Regions from separate parts of the Bradyrhizobium sp. CCBAU 25338 genome, predicted to be linked through region 3. Evidence: predicted binding sites of a transcription regulator. Region 3 holds the regulator's gene; each other region holds the start of a gene.
What was found. Region 3 encodes LexA, which represses DNA repair genes until DNA is damaged. Its sites were predicted from a motif close to TGTTCNNNNTGTGTTCNG; they were not measured.
Positions count from the first base shown of each region.

Region 1 (4,487 bases), on a different contig from region 3:
CACCTCCACCGATGCGCAGGCTGCACAGCTGAAATCGTTCGTCGGCAAGGAGATCTCGGTCAAGGTCGACGAGATCGCCTGCGCCAGCGACGCCGGCCAGATGAGCGAGGCCGTGATCACGAAGTGGAGCTTGATCAGGAAGCAGTAGAGGACGGAAGCTCTCTCCGTCGTCATTGCGAGGAGCCCTTGCGACGAAGCAATCCAGACTGCCCCTGCGGTGACAGTCTGGATTGCTTCGCTTCGCCCGCAATGACGAACGAGAGAGGTGAGTTCTACACTCGCACCTGCTCCAACGTGTCGAAATGGTCACGCTTCTGCAAGTAAGCCAGCAGCATCAAACTGGGGATGGCGACGAGGACGGAGATCGCGAAGAACATCGGCCAGCCCGTCGCCTTCGCCAGATAGCCCGCGCCCGATGACAGGTAGGTGCGTCCCACGGCGGCGAGCGCCGTCAGCAGCGCATATTGGGTCGCGGTGTGCAGCGGGTTCTGGCACAGCGCCGAGAGATAGGCGACGAAGATCACGGTGCCGATGGCGTTGCAAAAATTGTCGGAGGTGATTGCGAGGGTCAGCGCCCATTCATTGACGCCGACGAGTGCCAGCCACGAGAACGACAGGTTTGAGATTGCCTGTACGATGCCGCCGATCCACAGGCTCGTTGCGAGCGAATAGCGCCGTGCCACGAAGCCGCCGGCAAACCCTCCGGCCAAGGTCGCTGCGATGCCGACGCCCTTCACGATCACCGCGTAGTCGTTCCGCGTGAAGCCGATGTCGATCACGAACGGCACGGTCATGTTGCCGGAGAACGCGTCGGTGAACTTGAACAGCACGACGAAGGCAAGCGCCGCCCATGCTTCCTTGCGGCTCAGGAATTCCGAGAACGCGCCCATCGCGGCATGGAACACCCGCATGAGCGCGTCCTCGTTCTGCGTGGCCGCCTCGGCGCGCTTGGATTGTGCGGGCTCGGTGGCGGCCAGCGCCGTCACCGTGCCAATCAGCACCAGAGCCGCCATCACCACATAGCCCCACATCCAGGCGGCGCCACGCGGGACGATCGCCTCGAAGCCGGTGACGATGAACAAGGCGCCCGCGGTCGATATCAGCATGCCGATGCGATAGGCCGCGACATAGGCGGCCATGCCGGCGGCCTGCTCGCTTTCGGGCAGGCTCTCGACGCGGAATGCATCGACGACGATGTCCTGCGTCGAGGACATCGTCGCGACCAGGAGCGCACCAAGCGCAACGAACAGCGGCGAGCGCGCCGGATCGGTCAGCGCCAACAGCAGGATCGCGCCGATCAGCAGCAGCTGCGAAAACACCAGCCACCCACGCCGGCGGCCGAAGGTGCGCGTGAAGAACGGGACATGCAGCGCATCGACCAGAGGCGCCCACAGGAACTTGAGCGTGTACGGTGTTCCAACGAGTGCAAAGAGCCCGATCGTTCCGAGATCGACCCCCGCCTCGGCCATCCATACCAGCAGCGTCGATCCCGACAGCGCCAGCGGCAACCCCGACGAGAAGCCGAGAAACAGCACGATCAGCACCCGCGGCTGCAGGTAAACGGCAAGGCTGTCGCGCCAGGAGGGCGCAGGGGCCGAGCTTGCGGCGGGCGAAGTCGCGTCGGGTGCGGTCATGGGGCGGTGTTAGCAGATTCTGGAGGAAAAGACTCTTGCGAGCTCGGTGGGGCGGATGCTCTCTCCACCTCTCGATGTCATCGTCCGCGAAGGCGGACGATCCAGTAATCACCAGCGCCTCGGTTAATCGCGACCGCCGCGGCATACTGGATGCCCCGCCTGCGCGGGGCATGACAGCGCGCTAGGATTCTACTCCCCAGCCTGGAGCTTCCGCGGGAACAGCTCCGGCGCGGCTGTCGCAACCAGCCGCGGAGCCTCCGGCGTGTCGCTCTTGCTGAAATCGAGCTCCTCGATTCGTCCCGCGCGCTTTTCGATCTTGTCCGCGGAGATCAGCACCTGGCGGACGTCCTCGTTGACGTCGGCAAAATGCTTCTGCAGCTTCAGCACGCGGTCGCGCAGCCGGCCCAAATCGTCGCCGAGCTTGATCACCTCGGTGCGGATCTGGTCGGCGGCATCGCGCATGCGCGCGTCCTTCATGATCTGCTGCATCACCTGGATTGCGAGCATCAGCAGCGAGGGCGACACCAGCACGACGCGGGCGCGATAGGCCTTCTGGATCACGTCGTCGAAACCGTCATGGATCTCGGCGTAGACCGATTCCGACGGCACGAACATCAGCGCCATCTCCTGGGTCTCGCCGGCGACGAGATATTTTTCTGCGATGTCGCTGACATGCTTCATCACGTCGCCGCGCAGTCGTTGTGTGGCGATTCGCCGTTCCTCGTCGGTCCGGGCGTCGTGCAGCGCGGTCATTGCTTCCAGCGGAAATTTGGCGTCGATGCAAAGCGGGCGCTGATCGGGCAGGAACACGACGCAGTCCGGGCGCTTGCCGGTGGAGAGCGTGAACTGGAACTCGTAGGCACCCTTCGGCAACCCGTCCTGGACGATCGCCTCCATCCGCGCCTGGCCGAACGCGCCGCGCGACTGCTTGTTGGCCAGCACGTCGCGCAAGGTGGTCACCTGGGTGGTGAGGTCGGTGAGGTTCTTGTGCGCGCTGTCGATGATGCCGAGCCGCTCGTGCAGGGCGCGCAGGCTCTCCATGGTGTTGCGGGTGGAGTGTTCCATGGACTGGCCGACGCGGTGGGTCACCGAATCCAGCCGCTCGTTCACCGCCCGCGCCATCTCGGCCTGACGGCCGGCCAGAGCCTGGGTCATGGCATCGACCCGGCCCGACGACTCGCTCTGCGCCCGCAGCACCTCGCTCAAACGTTCCTCGAGCTCGTCGGCCCGGATGGCGTTGGCCATGGCGAGTTCCGCGCCGCGCCGCCCGGATCGCGCGATCACGACCGCAATCACCACCAGCAGGATGAGAACCAGGGCGCCGAAGCCGATCAGCGCGTCCACGACGCGCACCGGCCACTCGCCGAGGATGAAGATGATGTCGTTCATGCCGACCCTTCTAGCCGATTCGCCATGGCGCACGAACGAATAGCGAACATTTTTGGTGAATGCTCCGTTAATTGTTATGGTTAACGAAACCTGAAGTTTTATGGTTAGCGGAGGGTTAACGGGGTTCCTGGCCGCATTGACCGCATCCGGCGAGCGTCTTAAATCGCGGCCATGGCCCTACGAGAAATCATCATCCTGCCGGACAAGCAGCTGCGCCTGGTCTCCAAGCCGATCGAGAAGGTCACGTCGGAGATCCGCAAGCTTGCCGACGACATGTTCGAAACCATGTACGACGCGCCCGGCATTGGCCTCGCGGCGATCCAGGTCGCGCAGCCCTTGCGCCTGATCACCATGGACCTCGCCAAGCGCGACGAGAGCGGCGAGACCAAGCGCGAGCCGCGCGTCTTCATCAATCCCGAGATCCTCGCTTCCTCCGAGGAACTCTCGGTCTACGAGGAAGGCTGCCTCTCGATTCCCGAATATTACGAGGAGGTCGAGCGCCCCGCGAAGGTGCGCGTGCGCTTCACCGATCTCGACGGCAAGGTGCACGAGGAGGACGCCGAAGGCCTCTACGCCACCTGCATCCAGCACGAGATCGACCATCTCAACGGCGTCCTGTTCGTCGACTACCTGTCGAAGCTCAAGCGCGACCGCGTGATGAAGAAGTTCGAGAAAGCCGCCAAGCGCGCGGCGGAGTAGGCCACGTCCTCCGCCGTCATGCCCGGCCTCGTGCCGGGCATCCACGTTCTTTGTCGCTCCGAGCAGGAAGAACGTGGATGGCCGGGACAAGCCCGGCCATGACGAGTACCTTGCTCGTTTTTCGAGGATTGTCTCGCCACATGCCCCTTCGCCTCATCTTCATGGGCACGCCCGATTTCTCCGTGCCGACGCTGCTCGAGCTCGTCGCGCACGGCCACGAGATCGTGGCGGTCTACACCCGCACCCCGAAGCCGGGCGGGCGGCGCGGCCTGCAATTGCAGCCGACGCCGGTCGAGGAAGCTGCGCGAAAGCTCGGCATTCCCGTGCTGACGCCGAAGACGCTGAGGACGCCGGAGGCACTGGAAGAGTTTCGCGCATTCGATGCCGATGCCGCCGTCGTCGTCGCCTACGGCATGATCCTGCCACAGGCGATCCTGGATGCCCCCAGGCTCGGCTGCTATAATCTGCACGCTTCGCTGTTGCCGCGCTGGCGCGGCGCCGCGCCCATCAACCGCGCGATCATGGCCGGCGATGCCGAGAGCGGCGTGATGGTGATGAGGATGGATGTCGGCCTCGACACCGGCGACGTCGCCATGGCCGAGCGCATCGCGATCACCGACAGCATGACTGCGCTCGATTTGCACGATCGCCTGTCCCGGCTGGGTGCCGATCTGATGGTGCGCGCGATGGCCGCGCTCGAACGTGGCGAGCTCCAGCTCGAGAAGCAGGGCGAGGACGGCGTCACCTACGCCGCCAAGATCGAGA
Region 1 covers NZ_LFKY01000003.1:407,769-412,255, reverse strand. The annotation lists gene ACM42_RS07190 (hypothetical protein) at 1-148, shown strand, start outside; gene ACM42_RS07185 (AmpG family muropeptide MFS transporter) at 273-1,634, opposite strand; gene ACM42_RS07180 (DNA recombination protein RmuC) at 1,824-3,023, opposite strand; gene def (peptide deformylase) at 3,195-3,722, shown strand; gene fmt (methionyl-tRNA formyltransferase) at 3,863-4,487, shown strand, end outside.
Region 1: a site for LexA is predicted at 3,055-3,072, ahead of ACM42_RS07180 (DNA recombination protein RmuC). Genes of this name have one in related genera too.

Region 2 (4,487 bases), on a different contig from region 3:
CGCTGGAGCGCGTCGATCTTCCTGGTGATCTCTTCCGTCGCGCCCTGGGTCTGGACCGCGAGCGCCTTGACCTCGGTGGCGACGACCGCAAAGCCTCGGCCCGCATCGCCCGCGCGCGCGGCCTCGATGGTGGAGTTGAGCGCGAGCAGCGTCGTCTGCCGCGCGATCTGTGCGATCAGATTGACGACATTGCCGATGGCCGCGGAGGATTCGCGCAGGCGCTCGACATTGGCGCGGGCTTCCTGCGCCGCGGCGCTGGCCTCGTCGGCGAGCTTGCCGGCATTGCGGACCTGCGCGCCGATTCCTTGCGCGGACTGGGTGAACTTGTCGGCGGCATGGGCGAAGGTGGAGGCGGTCGACTGCGCCGCGTTGGTCCGGCCGGTCAGGGCGTCGGTGCGGTCGCGAATGGCGGCAAGCGTCGCGGCGGTCGCCTCGGCGCCTCCGGCCACCGAATTGGCGGCGCGTTCGAGCTGGCGGATCATCGCGCCTAGCTCGAGTTCCAGCAGTTCCAGGATTTCCCGGGCCGAATCACTTTCGGCGGCCGGGGCGGGCGCGGAATGGGCCGCCGGCTGCGGAGCCTCCAGGGCTGTCGCAGGCGCAGCCTGGTCCGGCAGACGCTTCCGAAATATTCCGAACGCCATCGGGCCTCTCTTGTCGGAGAACGGTCGGGCGCTATTTTCGCAACCCGGAATGAAATCAGGGTTAACGGTGCCTGACCTCTAGGCACGGGCTAGTACGGTGTTACCTTAAAGTCGTAGAGCCTCTTTCATTCCGGTGGGTTGGCGGCCTATAAGGCCGCGCTTCCCACGCTCACCTTGGCGCACGATTCCTTAACGAGACCACGCATGGCCGGACATTCCCAATTCAAGAACATCATGCACCGCAAGGGGCGGCAGGATGCCCAGAAGTCGAAGCTGTTCGGCAAGCTGGCGCGGGAAATCACCGTCGCCGCCAAGCTGGGGACGCCTGATCCGGCCATGAACCCGCGTCTGCGCGCCGCCGTGATCGCCGCGCGCCAGGAGAACATGCCGAAGGACAATATCGAACGCGCCATCAAGAAGGCGCTCGGCAGCGACGGCGAGAACTATGACGAGATCCGCTATGAGGGCTACGGCCCTGGCGGCGTCGCCGTCATCGTCGAGGCGCTGACCGACAACCGCAACCGCGCCGCTTCCGACATCCGCTCCTTCTTCACCAAGTCCGGCGGCAATCTCGGCGAAACCGGCTCGGTGTCGTTCATGTTCGACCGCACGGGCGTCATCGAATATGACCGCAGCGTCGCCTCCGACGACGCCATGCTGGATGCCGCGATCGAGGCCGGCGCCGACGACGTGATCTCGGGCGAGAACGGCCACGAGATCTACGCCTCGACCGAAGGCTATCGCGACGTCGCCAAGGCGCTGGAAGCCAAGTTCGGTGAGCCGCGCAAGGCCGCGCTGATCTGGAAGCCGCAGAACACGGTCGCCGTCGATGACGAGACCGCCGAGAAGCTTTTCAAGCTGATGGATTTGCTCAACGAGCACGACGACGTCCAGAACGTCTACGCCAACTTCGAGGTGTCCGACGCACTGATGGCGAAGATGGGCGGGTAGGCGCTTTCGCGTCCCGGACGCGCTGCAGCGTGAAACGCTGCTGCGTCGCGCCCGGGGCACGAGACCCCACTTCCTCTGTTACTTCCGTTCTGTTTCTGTTTCCCCCGCGGCGGCCAGCCGCTATCACTGGCCCATGACTGCGCTCCCGATTCGTGGCCCCGTTCGCATCATCGGCATCGACCCCGGCCTGCGCCGCACCGGCTGGGGCGTGATCGAGGCCGAGGGCAACCGGCTGATCTACGTGGCCTGCGGTTCGGTGGAGCCGCCGGACGATTTGCCGCTGTCGAGCCGCCTGCTCGCGATCCATGAGGGGCTCGCGGCCGTTCTCTCCGACCACCAGCCGATGGAAGCCGCGGTCGAGCAGACCTTTGTGAACAAGGACGGCGTTGCCACGCTGAAGCTCGGCCAGGCCCGCGGCGTCGCCATGCTGGCGCCCGCAATGTTCGGCATCAGTGTCGCCGAATATGCGCCGAACCAGGTCAAGAAGACGGTGGTCGGCGCCGGTCACGCCGACAAGCAACAGATCGCGATGATGCTGAAGATATTGCTGCCGAAAGCCGAGCCGCCGTCCGCCGACGCGGCCGACGCGCTCGCCATCGCCATCACCCACGCCCATCACCGCCAGAGCACCGCGCTCCGGCTGAAGGTGGTGGGGATATGATCGGTCGTTCCCTGTCACCGCCGTCATGCCCGGACTTGTTCCGGGTATCCACGTTCTTTCTTGCCGGGGGCAAAGACGTGGATGGCCGGGTCAAGCCCGGCCATGACGAAAGAGAAGCGTGTGTCGCGACCGGGGACCTGAGATGATCGGCAAGCTCAAGGGCCTGATCGATTCCTACGGCGAGGATTTCGTCATCCTCGACGTCGGCGGTGTCGGCTATCAGGTGCATTGCTCGTCGCGCACCTTGCAGCATCTGCCGTCGCCGGGCGAAGCGGCCGTGCTGTCGATCGAGACCTACGTCCGCGAGGACCAGATAAAACTGTTCGGCTTCCGCACCGATCAGGAGCGCGAATGGTTTCGCCTGCTCCAGACCGTGCAGGGCGTCGGCGCCAAGGTTGCGCTCGCCGTGCTCGGCACGCTCGCGCCGGCCGATCTCGCCAATGCCATTGCGCTGCGCGACAAGGCGGCGGTGGCGCGCACGCCCGGCGTCGGCCCCAAAGTCGCCGAGCGCATCGTCACCGAGTTGAAGGACAAGGCGCCGGCCTTCGCCAATGTCGATCCGGCGGTCGTGCATCTCGCCGGCGCCGTCGACGACCAGCGCGCGCCGCGGCCCGTGGCGGATGCGATCTCCGCACTGGTCAATCTCGGCTACGGCCAGCCGCAGGCGGCTGCGGCGATCGCGTCGGCCTCGCGTAGTGCGGGCGAGAATGCCGAGACCGCGCAGCTCATTCGACTGGGCCTCAAGGAGCTCGCGAAGTGAGCGCGTCAATGGTCAATCTCGTAGGGTGGGCAAAGCGAAGCGTGCCCACCATCTTTCGAATGATCGGAGACATGGTGGGCACGGCGCCTAGGGCGCCTTTGCCCACCCTACGAGGAGTTCGCTGAGTGAGCGATCCCAAGGCCAACCGCATGGTTTCGCCCGAGCGCCGCAGCGATGATGTGGGCGACACCGCGCTGCGTCCGCAATCGCTGTCCGATTTCGTCGGACAGCAGCAGGCGCGCAAGAACCTCTCGATCTTCATCGAGGCGGCGCGCAAGCGTGGCGAGGCGCTGGATCACGTGCTGTTCGTCGGTCCACCCGGCCTTGGCAAGACCACGCTGGCGCAGATCGTGGCCAAGGAGCTCGGCGTCGGTTTCCGCGCCACCTCGGGGCCGGTGATCGCCAAGGCCGGCGATCTTGCTGCACTCCTCACCAATCTCGAAGAGCGCGACGTGCTCTTCATCGACGAGATCCATCGCCTCAGCCCCGCGGTGGAAGAGGTGCTTTATCCTGCGATGGAGGACTTTCAGCTCGACCTCATCATCGGCGAGGGCCCGGCGGCGCGCTCGGTGAAGATCGAGCTGTCGAAATTCACCCTAGTCGGCGCCACCACGCGCGCCGGCCTGCTCACCAATCCCTTGCGCGACCGCTTCGGCATTCCGGTCCGGCTCAACTTCTACACCATCGAGGAACTGGAAAGCATCGTCAGCCGCGGCGCGCGCGTGCTCAATGTCGGCATGACCGCTGACGGCGCCAACGAGATCGCGCGGCGCGCCCGCGGCACGCCGCGCATCGCCGGGCGGCTGCTCAGGCGCGTGCGCGATTTCGCTTCCGCGGCCGATGCCGACAAGATCGACCGCAAGATCGCCGACCACGCGCTGAGCGCGCTCGAGGTCGACGCGGCTGGGCTGGATGCCATGGACCGCCGCTATCTCTCGACCATCGCGCTCAACTATGGTGGCGGTCCGGTCGGTGTCGAGACGATGGCCGCCGCGCTATCCGAGCCGCGCGATGCCATCGAGGACATCATCGAGCCCTATCTGATCCAGTGCGGCTATCTCCAGCGCACCCCGCGCGGCCGCCTGCTCACCTCGCACGCCTTCCGCCATCTCGGCCTCGCTGAACCCAACCGCGATCCGGCCCAGTTCGGCCTGTTCGGCACCGACCAATCCGAGGACGACTGACTGCCGCAACCGGTGAACCCGCCGGTTCAATCCCATCACTAATCCGATGCGCGGCGCACGGCATCGCCGCTCTCGCACACGGATTGGAGTGGGAAGAATGGGGCTGACGGACGACGCTGGATTGCTCGAGGTCATCGCGGCTGCGCCGCAGCTGCAGACGCCTGATGAGACCGAGGCGTTCCTGGACCCGATGCCGCTCGCTGAGCTGGCGTCGATGTGGTGCGCGCTTCAACGCGTCAGCCGGCGCGACCAGGTCGGCAGCATCTGGGCCTTGAAACTCTATTTCGATC
Region 2 covers NZ_LFKY01000038.1:159,423-163,909, reverse strand. The annotation lists gene ACM42_RS20970 (methyl-accepting chemotaxis protein) at 1-641, opposite strand, end outside; gene ACM42_RS20965 (YebC/PmpR family DNA-binding transcriptional regulator) at 846-1,592, shown strand; gene ruvC (crossover junction endodeoxyribonuclease RuvC) at 1,726-2,253, shown strand; gene ruvA (Holliday junction branch migration protein RuvA) at 2,396-3,013, shown strand; gene ruvB (Holliday junction branch migration DNA helicase RuvB) at 3,163-4,197, shown strand; gene ACM42_RS20945 (DUF6869 domain-containing protein) at 4,295-4,487, shown strand, end outside.
Region 2: a site for LexA is predicted at 1,678-1,695, ahead of ruvC (crossover junction endodeoxyribonuclease RuvC). Genes of this name have one in related genera too.

Region 3 (4,487 bases):
GGCTATGCCGTGCGCGCGGCCGACGCGGCAACGGTCGATTCCAGGCTCGCGGTCGTCGGCGAGGTCGCGGCGGGTCGCCCGTTCGCGGGAAGGGTTGGCCCCGGCGAAGCCGTGCGGATCTTCACCGGCGGCGTCGTTCCCGACGGCGCCGATGCGGTCGTGATCCAGGAGGACACCGTCGCGGAAGGCAAGCTTGTCACGATCAAGGAAGCCGCGATTTCCGGGCGGCATATCCGCCCCGCCGGCGTCGACTTCCGCGAGGGAGACGTGCTGCTCCGCAAGGGAAGCCGTCTCACGGAGCGCGATCTCGCGCTGGCCGCCGGAATGAATCACCCGCATCTCGCCGTCTGCCGCCGTCCGAGGGTCGCGATCCTCGCCACCGGCGACGAGTTGGTGATGCCCGGCACCACGCCCGGTCACGGGCAGATCGTCTATTCCAATGGCTATGCCCTGCACGCGCTCGCCCGCAGCGAGGGCGCCGAGACCATCGACCTCGGCGTTGCCGCCGATACGCTGGAGGCCACTTCCGCCGGCATCCGTCGCGCCCGGGAGAGCGGCGCCGACATCCTGATCACGACCGGTGGCGCATCGGTCGGCGACCACGATCTGGTCCAGCAGGCGCTCAAGGACGAAGGCATCTCGATGTCGTTCTGGAAGATCGCGATTCGGCCCGGCAAGCCGATGATGCACGGACGGCTCGGCGCAATGCGCGTGATCGGCCTCCCCGGCAATCCCGTGTCGTCTTACGTGTGCGCCTTCCTGTTCATGGTGCCGCTGATTCGCGCCCTGTCGGGCCGATCAGTGATTCATCATCGCCGCGAGCGCGCCGTGCTGGGCCGCGATCTCGGTGCCAACGACCAGCGCGAGGATTATCTGCGTGCGCGCCTGGAACAGCGTGACGACGGCGCGCTCGTCGCCCATCCCGTCAGCCATCAGGACTCCTCTCTGCTTGCGAATCTCGCTGCGGCGCAGGTACTTCTCGTGCGCGCACCGTTCGCGCCGAGGGCCGAGGCCGGCACGCCTTGCGAGGTGCTGCGCCTGCCCGCCTGAGCTGCACGGCCACACGCATCGCGCGAGCTTCGCTCTGTTCACCGTAAATTAAGCAGTTGCGGAACACATATCGAACATATAGTGTCCGTTCATGATTTGTTTCGAACGTGTAGCAGCTTATCGCTGAACTCCTCGTCTCGGAATCGAACGACATCAACCGGGGGACTTTCGTCGAGATGTTGACGCGCAAACAATACGAGCTTCTACGGTTCATCAGCGAACGTCTGAAGGAAAGCGGCGTGCCGCCGTCCTTCGACGAGATGAAGGATGCGCTCGACCTGCGCTCGAAGTCAGGCATCCATCGCCTGATCACTGCGCTCGAGGAGCGCGGCTTCATCCGCCGCCTGCCCAACCGCGCCCGTGCCATCGAGGTGATCAAGCTGCCCGAGCTCCAGGCCGCCGCCGGCAGCCGCCGCGGCTTCACGCCGAGCGTCATCGAGGGCAATCTCGGCAAGGTGCGCGCGACCTCCAGCCCGCCTGTGGACGAGGGCGAGCGTCCCGTCGCGGTGCCCGTGATGGGCCGCATCGCGGCCGGCACGCCGATCGAGGCGCTGCAGACCCGCAGCCACACCATCAGCGTGCCGCCCGACATGCTCGGCTCGGGCGAGCACTACGCGCTCGAAGTCCGCGGCGATTCGATGGTCGAGGCCGGCATCCTCGATGGCGACATGGCGCTGATCCAGCGCAACGAGAGCGCCGATACCGGCGACATCGTGGTGGCGCTGATCGACGACGAGGAAGCCACGCTCAAGCGCTTCCGCCGCCGCGGCGCCTCTATCGCGCTCGAGCCCGCCAACGCCGCCTACGAGGTCCGCATTCTTCCGCCGAACCGCGTGAAGATTCAGGGCAAGCTGATCGGGCTGTACCGCAAGTACTGAGCGGTCCTGCGGTCGCTCGACACCTATTGGAGCGGATCCGCTATCCGCTCCGGCTGGATGGTTTTTCCGGTTCTGCTCAGATTGTCCGGCCCCCTCTTTCGGCGGCTCATCCTCGACACGCCGCACGACGCAACATCGCTTCGCGGCCTGAGAATGCGAGGACAGGTGTTGCGCCGGACGTTTCATGGACGATCGTTGCTGCGCCGATCGCAGCAACGGTGACGTAAGCCGCTGCCATACAATCGCACCGCCATTCCGCAAGCGAGCTGGCAATACTCGGGCTGGTCGGCGCCCGCGGGGCGCTGACGCACGCCTTCCGAATACGCATGCATCGGCTTTGTTCCTATCGAATCCGGGAAAGATAATGTGATCGCGGCTTGCGGCGCAAAGCCGCAGATTTGCCTACAACGAAGCAGAGCGTTGCTTGCTTCCACCTGATAGAGGCCTGCGCCTCCAAAAGAGGTGCGGGTTGCTATCTTCGCATGAGGAGCACCCGATGTGTGACTACAGCCTGCATGCCGTCGCGACGCGCCCCGCCGAAGTCGGCGAGACGATCGTCACGACAACCTTCCGTGGCACCTCGACGCGCGGCTTCGCCTCCGAAGCCGATCTCTCCGTCGCAGTCTGCCTGCTGCCGGGAACGGAGCTCGCTTTCGCCGACAACGTCCGTTACGACAATCGCTGGATCTGGACGCGCACCGTGAACTCCCGCGTCGGCAAGTTCGGCAAGATCGACCCGCACATTCCCGATCGCCATCATGACGCGATCGAATTCCCCGACGGCAAATACGTGCTGGTGACACAGCTCGTCGAAGGCCAGCGCGCGACCGTGCTGCAACTGCCGGTGACCCAGCCGGTTGGCGAACGCGAGCACAAGCCGCAGATCGTCGCCGACACGCGGTCCACCATCACGCGCCTGCCGATCGGCTGACGTCGTCGCCCCGGCCGATGGTCGTGGGCCAGGAATGCAATGCCATCGCCGGCCGAGGCCGGCGAGATGGTATGGTTTGCGTCCTGCGAAATCCGGTCCGACCTCCCCCGCACCGCTCCTCAATCGTCCGCCTGAAAATCCGTCTCCGATGGCGTTGCGTCCCGGTTGCGGGGCACGGCCGTCTTCGGCGCAAGGCTGCCGTCGAAATCCCCCTCGCCGGCGCCGGCCGGCAGCCAGGGGCGGCTTGTGCCTCTCGCCCTCACCGCCCGAACCGAGAAGCCGTCACCGCTCCGCGTCAGAGCCAGCGCGCCCTGACTGGCGAGCCGCGGCCTGTCGACCACCATCGCCGCGCAATCGGGCGGCGCTGGGCGCGCCGTCACCACCAGCGCGGCGCGGCTGCAATCATCAGCCAGCGCGTCGATGCGCAACGCCAACGCGACCAGCCGTCCGTCCGCGAGCGGCGTCACGCAGCCGGACTCGTCACACGACACACCGTCGGCCAACGAGGCGCTGCCGGCATCGCGCGGATCGGCATCGGCAGCCAACCACTCCCTCAGCAGGAAGCCATCCTTGCTCGCGCGGATCACATGCAGCCGCCCGTCACGGCCCCGCACGGCGACGCTCGCGCCATCCCCGGCAATCAGGATATCGGGCTGCCGCACCGACATCGCCCAGAGGATCGCGGCAAGCAGCACCAGGGCCCCGGACCAGCGCAGGGGCGTGCGCAACAGCCCCATCACGATGATCCCGAGGCTCGCCGCGATCAGCGGCGCGATCTCGAACGCGGGAATGCGGCCGACGGCACCCGGCAGTGCCGCCACCCAGCGCGAGACCGCGATCATCCACTCGATGCCGATCCCCATCAGCCACCAGAACGCGCCGTCGAGCCCGAATGGCGCCGCGAGCAACCCCAACAGCCCCGCCGGCATCACCAGCGCCGAGACCACCGGCATCGCGCCGAGATTGGCGAGCACGCCGTATGGCGTCACGCGGTGGAAGTGGAAGGCGGCGTATGGCGTGGTCGCGAGCCCCGCAATCAGCGAGGCCAGGAACAGCATCGCGATCTCGCGGCCGCCCCACAGCGCGATCCGCGCCGTTGCGGAATGATCGGGCGATGCGAGCAGGTTCGGCATGCCGATCTGCACCAGCGCCACCAGCCCGAGCGTTGCCGCAAAGGACATCTGGAAACTCGGATGAACCAGCGCCTCGGGCGCGACGGCGAGCACGATCAGCGCGGCCACCGCCAGCGTCCGGAACGTGATGGCGCGGCGATCGACCATCACGGCGATCAAAACCACCGCCGTCATGAAGAACGATCTCTGCGTCGCGACCTCTGCGCCGGACAGCAGCAGGTAGAACGCAGCCGCCACAAGCGCAGCGGCCGCCGACCATTTCTTGATAGCGAAGCCGACCGCCAGCCCCGGAATCAGCGCCAGCAGCGCGCGAACCGCGAAGAACACGACGCCGGCGACGACCGCCATGTGATAGCCGGAGATCGACAGCACATGGCCGAGCCCCGAGACGAACATCGCGTCGTTGACGGGCGCGGTGATCGCGTCGCGCCGCCCCGTCAGTAGCGCGGTCGCGATCGCGCGATTGTCGCCTTCGAGCGTCGCACGGATGCGGGC
Region 3 covers NZ_LFKY01000032.1:28,495-32,981, reverse strand. The annotation lists gene ACM42_RS12270 (molybdopterin molybdotransferase MoeA) at 1-1,050, shown strand, start outside; gene lexA (transcriptional repressor LexA) at 1,227-1,928, shown strand; gene ACM42_RS12260 (hypothetical protein) at 2,425-2,859, shown strand; gene ACM42_RS12255 (ComEC/Rec2 family competence protein) at 2,979-4,487, opposite strand, start outside.